Regions from separate parts of the Pseudomonas sp. GB2N2 genome, predicted to be linked through region 1. Evidence: riboswitches for the same ligand, from Rfam matches in the RefSeq annotation. Region 1 holds a riboswitch; the other holds the start of a gene.
The links. A riboswitch is a leader RNA that binds a small molecule or an ion and turns the genes downstream of it on or off. The one in region 1 is predicted to bind manganese.
Positions count from the first base shown of each region.

Region 2: linked by a shared signal. The riboswitch ahead of ACYZT4_RS25755 (TMEM165/GDT1 family protein) and the one ahead of mntP (manganese efflux pump MntP) in region 1 are both predicted to bind manganese.

Region 1 covers NZ_CM142701.1:2,109,602-2,114,011, forward strand. The annotation lists gene ACYZT4_RS09540 (epoxide hydrolase family protein) at 1-890, shown strand, start outside; gene tspO (tryptophan-rich sensory protein TspO) at 1,026-1,466, shown strand; gene ACYZT4_RS09550 (hypothetical protein) at 1,444-1,821, opposite strand; gene mntP (manganese efflux pump MntP) at 1,866-2,429, opposite strand; yybP-ykoY riboswitch at 2,435-2,604, opposite strand; partial or broken gene ACYZT4_RS09560 (cytochrome C) at 2,780-3,059, shown strand; gene ACYZT4_RS09565 (peroxiredoxin) at 3,063-3,716, opposite strand; gene ACYZT4_RS09570 (AraC family transcriptional regulator) at 3,927-4,410, opposite strand, start outside.
Region 2 covers NZ_CM142701.1:5,535,156-5,539,565, forward strand. The annotation lists gene ACYZT4_RS25745 (methyl-accepting chemotaxis protein) at 1-744, opposite strand, end outside; gene ACYZT4_RS25750 (M48 family metallopeptidase) at 1,018-1,833, shown strand; gene ACYZT4_RS25755 (TMEM165/GDT1 family protein) at 1,909-2,493, opposite strand; yybP-ykoY riboswitch at 2,582-2,707, opposite strand; gene ACYZT4_RS25760 (methyltransferase) at 2,758-3,756, opposite strand; gene ACYZT4_RS25765 (2-hydroxyacid dehydrogenase) at 3,790-4,410, opposite strand, start outside.

The DNA.
Region 1 (4,410 bases):
GGCCCAAGCCCATGCCGCTGATCATCACCCACGGCTGGCCCGGCTCGTTCCTGGAGATGGAACGGTTGCTGCCCCTGCTCACGGACCCGGCGAACTATGGCGGTGACGCCGCCGATGCCTTTGACGTAGTCGTGCCCTCCCTACCCGGCTACGGCTGTTCGCCCGCCCCGACCAAGGCCGGCATCAGTTCGAGGCAGATTGCCGACCTGTGGGCAGCGCTGATGGGGCAATTGGGCTACGACCGGTTTGGCGCCCAAGGCGGCGATATCGGTGCCGGCGTGTCAATGTGGCTTGCGCGTCACCACAGCGCCCATCTCACCGGCGTGCATCTCAACTACATCCCAGGCAGCTTCAAACCAACTTGTGCGGGAGACCAAAGCGCATTGAGCGAGGAAGAGCAGGATTTTCTGAATCGAGGCACTCAATTTGCGGCAACCGAAGGTGCCTATGCGGCGTTGCACAGTACGAAACCGCAAACCCTGGCGTTCGCACTGACGGATTCGCCGGCGGGTCTCGCTGCATGGATCGTCGAGAAATTTCACGCGTGGGTCGATCATCCTGACGATCTTGAGCACGTGGTGCCGTTTGACACCCTGCTCAGCGACATCGCGCTGTACTGGTTCAGCGCAAGCATTCAAGCGACCTTGAGGCTGTACAAGGAAAACCGACAGAATCCGCTGATTTTCGACGTCAACGAGCGAGTGAAAACGCCGTTGGGCGTGGCGTTATTTCCAAAAGAGCTGCCGATGCCACCCCGCAGCTGGGTTGAACGTGTGTTCGATGTCCACCGTTGGGAACACATGCCACGAGGAGGCCATTTCGCAGCGCTGGAGCAGCCAGAAATTCTGGCTGAAGAGATCCGTGAATTCTTCAGGCCTTTGAGGCGCTAGATCTCTGGATAACGGTGAGGCGCTTTGAAGTTGAAAACACCGCGCTGGATCTCTTCGCGCCTGCCATAGGTCCATTGCTCAAGCGCCCATCGTGGCTTTTCAAAACCGGACAGCTGATCTCAGCAAGGACTCCTGATGACCTTCCTTATTTTCCTCATCGCCTGCGGTGCGGCGGCGACGACCGGCATCCTGTTCAAACCGGGCCAATGGTACGAAGCACTGGTCAAGCCCGGCTTCACTCCGCCCAACTGGCTGTTTCCCGTTGCCTGGACGACGATCTACCTGCTGATTGCCTGGGCCGGCTACCGTCTGACCCTGATACCGGGGAGCCAGACAGTGTTGGCCTTGTGGGCGGCGCAGATTGCCCTGAACACGCTGTGGACACCGGTGTTTTTTGGCGCCCACCGCGTGCTCGCTGCAATGGTGATCCTCTCGCTGCTCTGGGTGGTGGTCGCTGTGATGGTGGTGATGGCGCTGCAGTTGGACACCGTAACCGGCTTGATCCTGTTGCCTTACCTGCTGTGGCTTTGCGTCGCCGCCGCGCTGAATTTTTCTATTCTGCGGAATAATCGATGAGCTCGACGTAGCTCGACTCTCCGCCTCCAGTCGCGCCGGACAACCAACCCCATACAAAGGCCAGGGTGGTTCGTCCGGCGTGATCGACGCCCACCGTGCCACGGGACCAACCGGCCAGAATCTCGCCATCCAGCGTCAAACAGTGAAAGAGCAGCTCGATGGTTTCGGGGCCTGTTGCGCGCCCGACTTGATGACCTGTGCGAATCCGCCCGCCTTGGTAAGTGCTCGAAATGCCATTTCCATCGACATGGTAATGAAACACCGTGCCTGCACCGGACAGTCCTTGGCTGTTGTTCGCCACGGTAAATCGGCGATTGTTCAAACGTTCGCTGATTTGAGAAAAGTGGGTTTCCATGCGTGTTGATTCCTTGAGTAGAGAGAGCGGATTCTAAAACCCCCTCACACGGCCGACAAATGCTCGTAAAGAATTGTCGACCCGACCAGCATCAGCACTACGCCGCCGATGATTTCAGCACGCTTGCCCACGGCGGTTCCCAGTACGCGTCCGAGCATGACCCCGACGGTCACCATCACGGTGGTGGCCAGGCCGATAGCGGCGGCTGCGACCAGAATGTTCACGTTGACAAAGGCCAGGCCCACACCCACCGCCAACGCATCGATGCTGGTAGCGAAAGCGGTGACGGCGAGTATGAAGAACGAGTGCTGGTCAGGCTTTTCTTCCTCGGCCTCGTGCTTGATCCCGTTGTGAATCATGTGCAGGCCCAGCACGAGCAGCAGCGTAAAGGCGATCCAGTGATCCCAGCGCTCAACGTATTGCGTGGCCACCTGGCCGATGCCCCAGCCGATCAACGGGGTGATGGCTTCAATGACACCGAAGATCAGGCCCGTGCGCAGAGCTTCGACAAAGCGCGGTTTATGCAGGCTGGCGCCCTTGCCGATGGCCGCTGCAAAAGCGTCCGTGGACATGGCCAAGGCGAGAAAAATGAGGGGAATGGGATTCACGGTTAAACGTCCAGCCGGGCTATGAGTCAACGACGCAACCACACGCCCGACTATAGGCATGGATGCATCGTTGGTCTCGCCAACCCGAAGGTGTTCGCACCACGGCATGCAGCCGAGAATGTTGACGCGAACGCTCTGTGACCGGGATCAAAGAGCAGGCTACTCCCCAACAAGGGCCGCCACTGTAGCCTGACGCGTGTGAAAAAAACATCAAATTGACAGGGCTGCCTGAAGCCGCACGCGGGGAATCGGCTTCCCCGTCTCCGGGGTTTTACATGTCGTAGCGCAGAACCACACCCACCGTGCGCGGGGCGCCGACATCGATGATGTTCTTTTCGTCCAAGGTCAGCGGCAATGGCATGGGCTCCGCCGCCAATGACACCCCACGCATGGCCGGGTTTGTCGGCAATTTCCTCAAGGTGCCGGCCGGTCGCGAGTTTCTCGTGCGCGTGCCGGGCATGTCGCAACCGGCGTTGAACAACGCGCAACTGGCGGACCTGCCCAACTGGCTGATGCGCAAGGACGGCATGGCGGGCGAAAACCATGCTCAACCTGCCCGGCACACGCGCCGAGCTGATCAAAGCGATGCGCGCCCAGGGCGTCGTGATGGAAGACGGGATGATCAACTGACGCCTACTTCGGCTGCGCCACTGTGCGCAGGTAAGGTTTCACCGTTTTGAAGCCGTCCGGGTATTTCTTTTTCGCATCTTCGTCGGAGACCGACGTCGGAATGATCACGTCCTGCCCCGGACGCCAGTTCACCGGAGTGGCGACGGTGTGCTTGGCGTTTAGTTGAATCGCATCGAGCAAGCGCAGCACCTCATCGAAGTTGCGCCCGGCGCTCATCGGGTAGATCAGCATGGCCTTGATCTTTTTGTCCGGGCCGATGATGAACACCGAACGCACCGTGGCGTTATCCACGGCAGTGCGCGCGCCGCCGCTGGCGTTGGGGTGAATCATGTCGTAGAGCTTCGCCACTACCAGGTTTTCGTCACCGATCATTGGGTAGTTGACCGCATGGCCCTGGGTTTCTTCGATGTCTTTGGCCCAGCTTGCATGGTTGGACACAGGATCGACGCTGAGCCCGACGATCTTGGTGTTGCGTTTGTCGAATTCGGGCTTGAGCCCTGCCATGTAACCGAGCTCAGTGGTGCACACCGGGGTGAAATCTTTCGGGTGCGAAAACAGGATGGCCCACTGGTCGCCAATCCATTCGTGGAAATGCAGCGTGCCTTCGGTGCTTTCGACGGTGAAATCCGGTGCTTCGTCGCCAATACGAACGGTCATGTTGGTTCTCCTCGCTGTGCAGGGTCGGGAAACTTTCAGAGCGCAAGTATAGGAGAGGCTGGATACTTCGCCTGATGCTCCCGGGATCCCTTGTAGGAGCGAGCCTGCTCGCGAAAAATGCCAAGACAACTCGTTCATCCGGACAGCACGCGTTATCGTTGTCGTCCATCGCGCGCGGGCTCGCGCCTACAGATGACCATTCGGCGTCGACTATCGAACCTTCCCCCCCTGCCCCCACTCCCGCGGACTGACGCCGGTCTTGCGACGAAACGCCCGGGCCAGTGCCGAGGGGCTTTCGTAGCCGACTTCATCGGCAATCAGCGCAATCGACTTGCCTTCGCGCAAGCGTTTCTGCGCCAGGCTGATGCGCCAGCTCACCAGATAATCTACCGGCGTCTGCCCCACCACCTGGCGAAAATGTTCAGCAAAACTGGCCCGGGACATGTTGGCCGCCGCCGACAATTCGGCCACGGTCCAGGCCCGGGCGGGCGTGTCATGCATCAGGCTCAGGGCGCGCGCCAACCGTGGATCGGCGAGGCCGGCCATCATGCCGGTGCTCTGTTCACGGCTGGTCAAAAGATGCCGCAGCAACTGGATCACCAGCATTTCGAACAAGCGGTCCATCATCGCTTCACGCCCGCAAATGCCGTCGAAGGCTTCGTTGAATAGCCAGTCGAGCGTGCCCGCCAGGGTC
Region 2 (4,410 bases), 2.4 Mb from region 1:
GCCCAGGAGCATTTCCTGGATGAAGTTCACCGACAGGTCGGCGCCGACGATGCCCTGGAACTGGCCGTTGAGCATGATCGGTTCAATAAAGGAGGCGAGCATGACGATCTTGTCGCCGACCTTGTAGGGCGCCGGATCGATCACGCAGGATTTTTTGGTTTCTTTCGAGCACAGGTAATACTCGCTGGCGCGCACGCCAGTGGACAGGGTTTTCTGGTCGTCGACGTCCACCAGTTTATCCAGGCCCAGGCTGCCGTCTTCGTTGCGGAACCACCACGGCAGGAAGCGACCATTGCTGGCGTCGATGCCCACGACCTTGGTGTCGACGTACGCCGCGTCGTTATGGTCGAGAGCGTTTTTCTCCCAGCCAATGTAAGTGCCGAGGATTTTCGGGTTCTTGGCGACGTTTTCCTTGATCAGGCTGATCAACTGCTCACGGCTCAGGCTCAACTGCGGCTGGCCGTCGGGCCCCGGCGTGCCGATCAACGCGTTGATTCGGACCAGTCCGCCGGCAATCAGCAGCGGTGCTTCGAGTTCGCGCTGGATCTGGCTGACCTGGGTTTGCGCCAGTGACGTCAGGCGCTGTTCGATGACTTGCTCGAATTGCGCCTGGGTCCGCTCCTGAACCATGTCTTGCGTGCGCGCGCCGGAAAACAGCGCGTACAGCACCAGTGCTGCCACGACACTTAAAACGATGGCGCCGGCGAGGGCTGCCACGGAAAACTGGATCGACTTGAATTTCATGGGTGCTCCGCACGCAAGAGGACGTCTGCGCTGGTGTATCGGCAAGGCGTTCGAGGTCCATGAGCGAGGCAAGGCGAAATGGTGGTTTTGGAGCGGTTGATGTCGCAATTGAATCATTGCGAGCGGTTACCGGCCGTGGCGGCGGTGGGTATGTGAATTTTTTCTTGCAGCGCTGAGAGCTTTGTCTGAAATGTGCGTCTACACATCTGTTGTATCTGGCGTGGATACAATTCCACGCCTAGGATACGCGGCATGTTTTCAGGGAGTTTCCAGATGAACAAGACTTTGGTTGTGTGTGCGCTGAGCGCAGGTTTGCTGCTCGCCGGTTGTCAGTCGGTCAACACTACCAGCGGCGGTGCCGTGGGCGTGGAGCGCAAGCAGTACATGTTCAGCATGTTGTCCACGGACGAGGTCAACCAGATGTACGCCCAGTCCTATCAAAAGACTGTGGGCGAGGCGAGCACCAAAGGCGTGCTGGACAAGACCAGTGCCGAGGCCAAGCGTGTGCAGGCGATTGCCGATCGGCTGATTGCCCAGGCGCCGGTTTTCCGTCCGGACTCGGCCCAGTGGAAATGGGAGGTCAACCTGATCAAGAGCGACGAGCTCAACGCCAACTGCGGGCCTGGGGGCAAGATCATTTTCTATACCGGGCTGATCGACAGCCTGAAACTCACCGACGATGAAATCGCCGCGGTCATGGGCCATGAAATCGCCCACGCCTTGCGCGAGCACGGTCGCGAAGCCATGTCCAAGGCGTACGGCATCGAAATGGCCAAGCAGGGCGCCGGTGCTTTGTTCGGCCTCGGCCAGGACAGCCTGGCTTTGGCGGACACCGTGGCCAACTACGGCATGACACTGCCCAACAGCCGAGCCAATGAAAACGAAGCCGACCTGATCGGTCTGGAACTGGCGGCCCGCGCCGGTTACAACCCGAACGCTGCAATCACCCTGTGGAACAAGATGAGCAAGGCCTCGGAAGGTTCTCCACCGGAGTTCATGAGCACGCACCCGGCGTCGACCAGTCGGATTGCTTCGTTGCAGGCAGCGATTCCGAAGGTGATGCCGCTTTACAACAGCAGCAAGCAATAAGCGGCAAGCGGCAAGCTCGAAGCTCAAAGCAGATTTGCGCTGCTTGGAGCCTGTAGCTTGCCGCTTATAGCTGCTCTAAACCCACCCGCTGCTCTGCATCGCCTTGTACACCGCGACAATCGCCAGGATGAAGAACGCCGACGCCGCCAGTCGACGAATCAACGTCAATGGCAACTTATCCGCCGCAAAATTACCCGCAAGAACAACGGGCACGTTGGCAATCAACATGCCGACGGTGGTGCCGATGATCACCAGCCACAATTCCGGGTACTGCGCAGCGAGCATCACCGTGGCGACTTGGGTTTTGTCGCCCATTTCCGCGAGGAAAAACGCGATCAGCGTCGTCAGGAACGGTCCGTACTTGCGGGCAGTGCTGGCTTCGTCGTCATCCAGCTTGTCCGGCACCAGGGTCCACAACGCGGTCGCGGTGAAACTCGCGGCGAGAATCCAGTGCAACATCGCATTCGAGAAGAAACTGCCGACCCAGGCGCCAACCACTCCGGCTGCCGCGTGGTTGGCCAGGGTGGCGGCGACGATGCCGGCGATGATCGGCCACGGTTTGCGGAAACGGGCAGCGAGAATGAGCGCGAGCAGTTGCGTCTTGTCGCCGATTTCGGCCAAGGCAACGATTGCGGTGGGAACGAGAAGTGAATCCAGCATCAGGGTTTTCCTAAGGGGCGGGTCGACACGGCTATGACACGTACAGCCTTCCCGCCCCGGGTAAGGTGTTCGTGTCATAGGTCTTGTCAAACCCTGGCGATCCGTCTGATGCGGACGCTTGGGTCGCATACGCCATGGTCTGAGGACCAAGTATGTTGACGTATGCCGGACGAGCATGGCGCTCGTGGGAGACTACTCCCCTAGGACGGAGCGGATTCTGCCTAGGCAAATCCGATTGGGCAAGCCTCTTTTTAAAATGAAGTGCTAGCCGCGTTTGGCTCGATAGATTCTGAAACCCTGCCCTTCAGCCTTGACCGCACACACGCCCAAATGCTCTTCGATCAGCGGTTGATACTTGAGGAAGCTGTTGGCAACTAGCCGTAGTTCGCCGCCGTTTTTCAAATGTTTCGCTGCTTTTCGCAGCAAGTTCTCAGTAGCGAGATAGTCCGTGTGCACGCCGACATGGAAGGGCGGGTTGCTCAAAATCGCGCTCAAACCCATCGGTGCCGCGTCGATTCCGTCACCGGTAATCACGTCCGCTTCCAGACCATTGGCCGCCAGCGTCAAGCGACTGCTGGCCGCTGCGAATGCGTCCACATCGAGCAACGTGACCTGATTGTGCGGATAGCGACGCTTGACCGCGGCGCCTAACACACCCGCGCCACAGCCGAAGTCCAGCAAGTGACCACTCGGCAATTTATCCAGATGCTCCAGCAACAATGCGCTGCCACGATCCAGCCGACCGTGACTGAACACGCCCGGCAGGCTGATGACTTTCAGTGGACCTTCGGCCAGTGGCAATTCATAAGTCTGCGCCAGGCTTTCCAGGGATTTGGCTGCTGGCGCATTGGCCACCGTGACCAGCCAGAGCTGGCAATGACGCGCGCTGTCGAGCTTGCGCGGCTTGCCGAATGGGCTTAGCTGTTTGGCCGCGCCTTCGATGCCGCTGCGTTTTTCCCCCACCAGGTACAGCTCGCGCCCGGCCAGGCGCGAGGCGAGGGCATTGAGAATGTAATCGGTAAGGTCCTTGGACTTGGGCAGAAACACCACCGCGGCGTCGAACTCGCGCTCAGGCGCCGTCACGCCAAAATGGCTGTGCTCGGCGAAGCGAGCGTCCAGCGTGGCCTGGTCACCGGCGTGCCAGCACCAGCCGTGAGCGTTGGGCAGACGACTGAGCAAATCATCGGCGGGCAAGCCGGCCAGCAGCACCGAACCCTGAAACAACTCAGGCTGACGGAGCAGTACTTCACTGCGCGGATCCATGTTCTGCTCTCTGAAAAAAAGTGCCGCAGTCTATCAACTGACGACTCGCAGCGCCTTACCGCTGAAGTATCCCTGCGCGTTTTCGGTCAGTTGGCCGACGATTCGCTGCCGCGCCTCGCGACTGCCCCAGGCGTTGTGCGGTGTGACGATCAGGCGTGGAATGTCAGGGGTGAGCAATGGGTTGCCGGCGGTCGGTGGTTCGACGCTCAACACATCCGTGGCCGCACCGCCGAGGTGACCGCTGCGCAAGGCATCGGCCAGCGCCTGTTCGTCGATCAGGCCGCCGCGTGCCGTATTGACCACGAAAGCACCGGGTTTCATCGACGCCAGTTCGCGGGCGCCGATGAAGTGACGGGTGTGTTCGTTGAGCGGGCAGTGCAGGGTCAGCGCATCGATCTGTGGCAGCAGTTCATCCAGCGGCAAGCGGTCCGGGCGGGCAGGGCGCCCCGGAATCTGCCCGAGCAGCACACGCATGCCGAAGGCTTCGGCCAGGCGGGCAACCGCGCCACCCAGTTCGCCATGACCGAGCATGCCGAGGGTTTTGCCTTCCAGTTCAGTGATCGGGTAATCCAGCAGGCAGAACTGTTTCGCCTGTTGCCAGCGACCTTCACCAACGGCTTTTTGATAGTCCGCCAGGCGCGTCGCCAGGTTGAG